2 regions of the Pseudoxanthomonas sp. UTMC 1351 genome follow, and region 1 is predicted to be linked to the other one. Evidence: predicted binding sites of a transcription regulator. Region 1 holds the regulator's gene; the other holds the start of a gene.
The links. The regulator HrcA, encoded in region 1, represses chaperone genes, less so after heat shock. The targets are predictions, from matches to a motif close to TTNGCACTCNNNNNNNNNGAGTGCNAA.

Region 1 (4,421 bases):
GCGCGGGTCAACTTGATGTTCAGGTGCTTGGGACCGGAAGCATCTGCCGTCACGTACGGCAGGTTCACTTCGGTCTGCTGCGCGCTGGACAATTCGATCTTGGCACGCTCGGCGGCGTCCTTCAGGCGCTGCAGGGCCAACGGATCCTTGCGCAGGTCGATGCCCTGGTCCTTCTGGAATTCTTCCACCAGATAGTCGATGACGCGCTTGTCGAAGTCTTCGCCGCCCAGGAAGGTGTCACCATTGGTAGCAAGCACTTCGAACTGCTTCTCGCCGTCGACGTTGGCGATTTCGATGATCGATACGTCAAACGTACCGCCGCCCAGATCATAGACCACGATCTTGCGATCCTTGGCGTCGGCCTTGTCCAAACCGTAGGCCAGCGCGGCCGCGGTCGGTTCGTTGATGATGCGCTTGACGTCCAGGCCCGCGATCTTGCCGGCGTCCTTGGTGGCTTGGCGCTGACTGTCGTTGAAGTAGGCCGGCACGGTGATCACCGCTTCGGTGACGGTCTCGCCCAGGAAGGCTTCGGCCGTCTTCTTCATCTTTTCCAGGATGCGCGCCGAGATTTCCTGTGCAGACAATTTCTTGCCGTCGGAAGTGGTTACCCAGGCGTCGCCGTTGTCGTGCTGGATGATGCCGTAAGGAACCAGTCCGATATCCTTCTGCACTTCGGCGTCGGTGAATTTGCGGCCGATCAGGCGCTTCACCGCGTAGAAGGTGTTCTTGGGGTTGGTAACGGCCTGGCGCTTGGCCGAGGCGCCCACCAATACTTCGCCGTCCTTGGTGTAAGCGACGATGGAAGGCGTGGTGCGGTCGCCTTCGGCGTTTTCGATGACGCGCGCCTTGCCGCCTTCCATGATCGCCACGCACGAATTGGTCGTGCCTAGGTCGATACCGATGATCTTGCCCATTGTGGGTTGCTCCCTAAGAGATTCAGTATTTGGCCGGCCTGGGCCGGGTTGATGAGTGGAATGTGGGGGTCGAGCTGGAGGCTTCAAGGGCTGGGAACTGGGAGCGGACATGGGAAATCCGCGTGCCAGGCTGCGGAATTCGTCCGAAGGACCGGAACATTTCGGTACCTGGACAGGTTCATTCCCCGTTCCCTATTCCCCATTCCCGGCTTCAATCGTGCTTCGCCACCACGACCAGCGCTGGGCGCAGCAGCCGGCCGTTAAGCAGGTAACCCTTCTGGAAAACCTGGATTACGCTGCCCGGCGCCGCACCCGGCGCTTCCGCTTGGCTGATGGCTTGATGGTGTTCTGGATTGAAGGCTTCGCCGGTCGGATCCAGCAAGGCCAGACCATTGTCATTGGCTACCTTCAGCAGCTGCTTCATCGTCAGCTCCAGGCCGTCTTTCAACGGGCTGGGTTCGGCGCCGGCCGCCGCAAGGCCAGCATCCAGGCTGTCGAATACCGGCAGCAGATCGCCAAGCAGGCGTTCGTTGGCGAATCTGCGCGCCTGCTCGATATCGCGTGCCACGCGCTTGCGCTGGTTGTCCAGGTCGGCGCGCTCCAGCAGCGACGAGGCGCGCAACTGGTCCAACTCGTTGTGCAGGCGCTCTATTTCGGCTTTTGCGTTTTCAATCTCGTTCGACTCGGAGGTCTGTCCGAGGTCGGAATCTTGTTCGTGCTCGCTCATTTCGGGTCCCGTCGCGGCAAGTCCGGCCGCCTGATCGGAACCAATGGGGCCGGCGGAGCGGGATTCAAGGCGATAAAGCCGGGAATGGGGAATTGAGGATGGGGAATGAAGGCGTCCAAGCGCCCGAAGTGTTCCAGCTCTTCGGGCCGGTCCGTAGCACGAGGCTCGAATTCCCTGGCCTCTGACCTCTGACCCCTGGTCCCTATTTGACCGGGTTATCCATGGCGGCGCCCAGCACGTCGGCGGCAGCCTGCACCACCGGAATGACCCGGTCGTAAGCCATGCGGGTGGGACCAATCACCCCCAGCACGCCAAGCACCTGGCCGCCGACCATGTATGGCGCGGTGACCGCGGAGATGCTGGCGTGCGGCGCCAGCCCGGTTTCGTCGCCAATGAAGATGCGCACGCCCGGCGCCTGGATAGTGCGCTCCAGCAATTGCAGGATTTCGCGCTTGCGGGCGAACGCTTCGAACAGCTCGCGTAGGCGATCCAGGTCGGTCAGGTCCTGCACGCCCATCAGCTTCGTCTGCCCGGCCAGCACTACGTCGTCCGCCGTCGGCGCCAACACTTGCTCGGCCAATTCCACGGAGTGCGCCAACAGGCCCTCCATTTCCGACTGGGCCGCGCGCAGATCACGCAACAACGTGGTGCGGATGTCGGAAATCGGGCGGCCAGCGAAATGGGCGTTGAGATAGTTCGCGACTCGCTCCAGCTCGGAACGGTCATAAGCGCGACGCGGCTCGATAACCCGGTTCTGCACTTCGCTGTCGGCGAAGACCAGGATGGCCAACACCCGCCGCGCATCCAACGGCACGAAATCGATATGCCGGAACGCGAACTGCTCCCGTTTCGGCGCGCTCACGACGCCAACGAAATGGGTCATGGCCGATAGCAGTTCCGAAGCATTGCCCAGTAGCGCCTGGGTTCCGGCACCCTGCGGCATTTCCGAACGCAGCCGGGCCACTTCGCCTTCGCCCAGGGATTTCACCTGCACCAGGCTGTCCACGAACACCCGGTAGCCCTGCTCCGTTGGCACTCGTCCGGCCGACGCATGCGGCGAACTGAGCAGGCCCACTTCTTCCAGCTCGGCCAGGATGTTGCGGATAGTGGCCGGGCTGACGTCCAGGCCGGCATGTTTGGCCAGTGTCGCCGACCCCACCGGCTCGCCGTCGCGGATGTACCGCGATATCAGCGTGCGCAACAGCTGCCGGGCGCGCGGATCGAGCGGATTGGAAGGGTCGGCCATGGCCGACTAGATAGCCGTGCGACGCCTTTATTGCAAGCGCCGTCGTGCGCCTCCACCCACGCGCAACCAGCGCGGTGAACCGCCATGGACGCTTTCCTCGCTGGCGGCGGCAGGGCGGCTGTCGCAGAACTTGAGCCGCTAGCCTTTACAATCCGCCACCATGCTAAGACACCTCGCGATCAAGGATTTTGCCGTTGTCCGATCCGCCGAACTGGAGTTCGGCCCGGGCATGACGGTCATTTCGGGCGAAACCGGCGCCGGCAAATCGCTGCTGGTGGATGCGCTGGGTTTTCTGTCCGGCCTGCGTGCCGACAGCGGTGTGGTGCGCCATGGTGCGGAGCGTGCGGACCTGTCCGCTGAATTCGTTCTGGAACCCACCGCGCCAGCGCTGGCCTGGTTGGCCGAAAACGAGCTGGACGATGACGGCCACTGTCAACTGCGCCGCGTCATCCGGGCGGATGGCGGCTCCCGCGCCTGGATCAACGGGCGCAGCGTGACCCTGTCGCAGCTGTCCGACCTTGCCTCCAGGCTGGTGGAGATCCATGGCCAGCATGAACACCAGGCACTGCTTTCCAAACCCAGCCAACTGGCGCTGCTTGACGCCTATGCCCGCAATCACACGGAAGCCTTGGCCGTGCGCGAGGCCTCCGAACGCTGGCAAGCCTTGCTACGCGAGCGGGAACGCCTGTCCGAGCGCGGCGACGTCTCCGACCGCATCAACTACCTGGAACATCAGTTCAGTGAGCTGCAGCGCGAGGACTTGTCGCCCGCCGCCATCGAAGCCTTGACCGCCAATCACAAACGGCAGGCGCACGCCTCCGGGTTGATTCAGGCCTGCGACGCCGCTTTGGTACGTTTGGGCGGCGACGAAACACCTTCGCTGCTGCGCCAACTGCAACAAACCCGCAGCGAACTAGCGCGCATGACCGAACACGAACCCCGGCTGCGTGAAGTCGATGGTCTGCTGGAAAACGCGGACATCCAGCTGGAGGAAGCGCTGGGCCTACTCAGCCAGGTTCGTGACGATCTCGACGCCGATCCTTCGCAGCTGGAAGAGTTGGAACGCAAGCTGAGGCGTATTCACGACCTGGCACGCAAGCACCGCATCTCGCCGGATCAGCTGGCGGAACAGCGCGACAGCATCGCGGCCGAACTGGATTCGCTGCGCGGCGCCGGCGAGCGCCTGCTCAAGTTGAACAGCGAAATAGAAGCGGCGCGCGATGCGTGGCGCAATGCCGCTGCACGCCTGGGCAAGACCCGTCAACGTGCCGCCACGCAGCTGTCCAAGGCCACCACGACGCTGATCGCCGAGCTGGGCATGGGCGGTGGCAAGTTCGAAATCGCGATGGAACCCAACGAATCCGAACGCGCCGATCCGCTGGGAGGCGAGCGGGTGGAATTCCTGGTGTCCGCCAATGCCGGCCAGCCGCCGCGCGCGTTGCGCAAGGTGGCTTCCGGTGGCGAGTTGTCGCGCATTTCGCTGGCAATCGAAGTCGCTGCGTTAGGGCTGGATGCGGTGCCCACGATGGTGTTC
Region 2 (4,421 bases), on a different contig from region 1:
TCGAACAGGGACCGATGACGACCGCCAGGCGATCGTCACGGCCATGCAGGATGTCGTGCAACGCCTGCCGGCTGTTGGCAACGGTTTCGGAAACCACGTCGTCGCACGGTAGTTCGGAAATCAACTGCGCAGGCGGTGTGAGCGGTTCAAGCTTGCGGATGCGCAGGTCGTCGGTATGGGGGGCCATAGGTGTTTCTCCAGTTATTTTGTTCCGCCGGCCCTGGCAGCAAAAAAGCCGCCAGGGTGGCTGGCGGCTTTCAGGGGATGCTTCTGTTTCAAATCTTCAGAGCGATCGCAACCCTTCCTCCGCCAGCGGCATTGGAAAACCGTAATACCAAAAGTAAAAGCGGGCGCGGGGTGCGTTCGTTGGCGCCATTGATAACACAGGTTTTGGCGGGTTACGAATGTTTCATCTGCAACGGGCATCCTTTTTATGTGAGATGCGGAAACGCTGCCCTGATGCGATCTACCTGGGACAACGTAGGAGCGTTTTGCCCTTGTAGGAGCGGCGTCCCGCCGCGAGCACTTCCTGTCAATCGCATCGTAAAGCCAAGACCCAGGCGTCCGCCATCCGGACGCGCTGCGGCGCGCTTTTGATCCCGCACGCCGAGAAGCTACCGAGGCGCGGAGCGGCGTCCCGCCGCGAGCACTTCCTGTCAATCGCATCGTAAAGCCAAGACCCAGGCGTCCGCCATCCGGACGCGCTGCGGCGCGCTTTTGATCGCGCACGCCGAGAGACTATTGGGGCGCGGAGCGGCGTCTCGCCGCGAGCTTTTTCGCTTCCATCGCGATCTGACAGGAAGAGCTCGCGCCGGGACGGCGCTCCTACGGAAAAAGAAAAACCCCGCCTCGCGGCGGGGTTTTTTGTGTTGCGGTAGTGCGTACGGAAAGGGGCTGGATCAGAAATCCATGCCGCCCATGCCGCCCATGCCACCGCCGCCCGGCATTGCCGGCTCGTCCTTCTTCGGCGCTTCGGCCACCATCGCTTCGGTGGTGATCATCAGGCCGGCGATCGACGCTGCGTTCTGCAGGGCCGAACGGGTGACCTTGGTCGGGTCCAGGATGCCGAACTCGATCATGTCGCCGTATTCGCCGGTCTGGGCGTTGTAGCCATAGTTGCCCTTGCCGTTGGCGACGTTGTTCAGCACAACCGAAGGCTCTTCGCCGCAGTTGGCGACGATTTCGCGCAGCGGGGCTTCCATCGCGCGCTTGGCGATGTTGATGCCGTGGTTCTGGTCTTCGTTGGCACCCTTCAGTTCGCCAATGGCCTGCAACGCACGGATCAGGGCAACGCCGCCGCCCGGGACCACGCCTTCTTCCACCGCCGCACGGGTCGCGTGCAGGGCGTCTTCAACGCGGGCCTTCTTTTCCTTCATTTCGACTTCGGTCGCCGCGCCGACCTTGATGACGGCCACGCCGCCAGCCAGCTTAGCCACGCGCTCCTGCAGCTTCTCGCGGTCGTAGTCCGAAGAGGTCTCTTCGATCTGCGCCTTGATCTGCTTGATGCGGGCCTGGATGCGATCGGCTTCGCCGGCGCCATCGATAATCGTGGTGTTTTCCTTCGACACCACGACCTTCTTGGCACGGCCCAGGTCGTTGATGGTGGCCTTCTCCAGTTGCAGGCCGACTTCCTCGGAGATCACCGTGCCGTTGGTCAGCGTGGCGATGTCTTCCAGGATGGCCTTGCGACGGTCGCCGAAGCCCGGCGCCTTCACGGCGGCAACCTTGACGATGCCGCGGATGGTGTTGACCACCAGGGTGGCCAGTGCTTCGCCTTCGACTTCCTCGGCCACGATCAGCAGCGGCTTACCGGCCTTGGCGACGCCTTCCAGCACCGGCAGCAGCTCGCGGACGTTGGAGATCTTCTTGTCGTGGATCAGGATGAACGGGTCGTCGAATTCGACCTGCTGGCTCTGCTGGTTGTTGATGAAGTACGGCGACAGGTAGCCGCGGTCGAACTGCATGCCTTCGACCACGTCCAGTTCGTTCTCCAGGCCCGAACCTTCTTCAACCGTGATCACGCCTTCCTTGCCAACCTTCTTCATCGCTTCGGCAATGATGTCGCCGATGTTGCTGTCGGAGTTGGCCGAGATGGTGCCGACCTGGGCGATCGCCTTGTCGTCGGCGGTGGGCTTGCTGATCTTCTTCAGCTCGGCCACGGCGGCGATGACCGCCTTGTCGATGCCGCGCTTCAGGTCCATCGGGTTCATGCCGGCGGCGACCGCCTTGGAACCTTCGCGGATCAGCGCCTGTGCCAGCACGGTGGCGGTGGTGGTGCCGTCGCCGGCGTTGTCGGAGGTCTTGGAAGCGACTTCCTTGACCATCTGCGCGCCCATGTTCTCGAACTTGTCAGCCAGTTCGATTTCCTTGGCCACGGACACGCCGTCCTTGGTGATGGTGGGGGCGCCGTAGCTCTTCTCGAGCACGACGTTGCGGCCCTTCGGGCCCAGGGTGGCCTTGACGGCATTGGCGAGAATGTTCACGCCGCGCACCATGCGCGTACGAGCGTCTTCGCCGAAACGGATATCTTTAGCTGCCATGATGTTTCCTTAGCAAGAATGAAAAGCGGGAAAGGGGAACAGGGAACGGGGAATGAAAGCTGGTCGTGATCGGGAGCGGAGTCTGCGCAGGAGCTGACGATGTGTCATTCCCGGTTCCCCGTTCCCGCCTTTCGCCTTATCCCAGGACCGCGAAAATGTCGTCTTCTTTGACGACCAGGTAATCGGTACCGTCCAGCTTCACTTCGGTGCCGCTGTACTTGCCGAACAGGACCTTGTCGCCCGCTTTGACCTTAGGCGCGCGTACGCTGCCGTTGTCCAGCGCCTTGCCTTCGCCCACGGCGACGACTTCACCCTTGATGGGCTTCTCGGTGGCCGAGTCAGGGATCACGATGCCGCCAGCGGACATCTTTTCTTCTTCCATACGCTTGATGACCACGCGGTCGTACAGCGGCTTGATATTGCTCATTTCAATCCTCTTTAAGTGATTGATTACACACGGGAAAGGGTGGCGATGTTAGCACTCGGACATGCCGACTGCCAGCATCGCGGGCGCAAAAACCCGGCACGAACGCCGGATTGCCCTGATGTTGGGGCCCCAAGATGACGATTCAAGGGCCGCTTGCCGGATTTTTTTGCGAAAGGAGTCCTGCCGGGGTCTGCGATAATCCGCAGCCCATGCCCATCCACCTTGTCTACTGCACCTGTCCGGACGCCGCTACCGGCCAACGCATCGCCGATGCCCTGGTGGGAGAACGGCTGGCCGCATGCGTGAACCTGCTTCCCGGGGTTACTTCGGTGTATCGCTGGCAAGGCAAGGTGGAACAGGCTAGCGAAATCCTGCTGCTGATCAAGACCACCGCGGATTGCCTGGAAGCGCTAAGCGCCCGTATCCGCGAGCTGCACCCATATGAACTGCCGGAGGTAATCGCGGTCGAAGTCCGCGCCGGCCTGCCCGCTTATCTGGATTGGGTCGCCGCCCAGACCCAAAAACCCGATTGATTCCCCAGAGTGATTCCATGACGCCGTCGCGCCGCCCGTTCTTCATGTCCGCCTTTTCCGCGCTGCTCCTGATCTTGGCGAGCGCCTGGCCGAGCGCCCCCGCGCTGGCCGTGGATGTGGACGACCTGCTGCCGGTGGACCAGGCCTTCGAGCTGAGCGCCAAGGCGTCGACCCGCGACCGCATCGAGGTCGAGTGGAAAATCGCCGACGGTTATTACCTCTACCGCCATCGCACCGATGTGCAGGCTACCGAAGGCTTCACCGGCGAGGCGCTACAACTGCCCAAGGGCAAGGCTTATCGTGATGAATTCTTCGGCGATGTGGAAACCTATCGCGACCGTTTGACCGGCATATTGCCAGGCACCGCGACCGCAGATCGCGTCACGCTGAAGGTGAAATACCAAGGTTGCGCGGACGCCGGCGTCTGCTATCCGCCACAAACCCGCACGCTGACCGTCACGCTGCCTGCGGCAGGCAGCGCTCCGGCGGCGTTCGTCCCGCTTACGCGCCCTGGCACGTCGCTGCTGGGCAACCCGGCCGCAAGCGCCATCGATGCCGCGCCGCTGTCGCCGGAGCAGGCGTTCGCTTTTGAAGCGATCGCCTTCAACGGGGACCAGCTGCTGTTGCGCTTTACCCCGACGCCCGGTTACTACGTGTACCGCGACCGCACCTCGATGACGCTGGAAGGCGCGCCCGGCATCGCGCTGCAACCGCCGCAATGGCCGACGGGCAAGGCGTATCACGATGAGCACTTCGGGGACGTCGTGGTCTATTTCGATCAGGCGGAAGTGCCGGTCCCGCTGAAGCGCGAACACGTGCGCGCCGCCGATGCCACGCTGCGGGTGACCTTCCAAGGTTGCCAGACCGGTGGCATCTGCTATCCACCGATGACTCGGCAGGTGAAGCTGTCGCTTCCGGCCG

Region 2: the regulator HrcA is predicted to act here: its motif matches at 3,016-3,042, upstream of groES (co-chaperone GroES).

The regions. Positions count from the first base shown of each region.
Region 1 covers NZ_JAVGJT010000011.1:106,833-111,253, forward strand. Annotated here, with positions in the region: gene dnaK (molecular chaperone DnaK) at 1-914, opposite strand, end outside; gene grpE (nucleotide exchange factor GrpE) at 1,126-1,641, opposite strand; gene hrcA (heat-inducible transcriptional repressor HrcA) at 1,844-2,887, opposite strand; gene recN (DNA repair protein RecN) at 3,048-4,421, shown strand, end outside.
Region 2 covers NZ_JAVGJT010000032.1:20,395-24,815, forward strand. Annotated here, with positions in the region: gene AB6O04_RS18060 (3-deoxy-7-phosphoheptulonate synthase) at 1-187, opposite strand, end outside; gene groL (chaperonin GroEL) at 900-2,540, opposite strand; gene groES (co-chaperone GroES) at 2,677-2,967, opposite strand; gene cutA (divalent-cation tolerance protein CutA) at 3,177-3,500, shown strand; gene AB6O04_RS18080 (protein-disulfide reductase DsbD family protein) at 3,545-4,421, shown strand, end outside.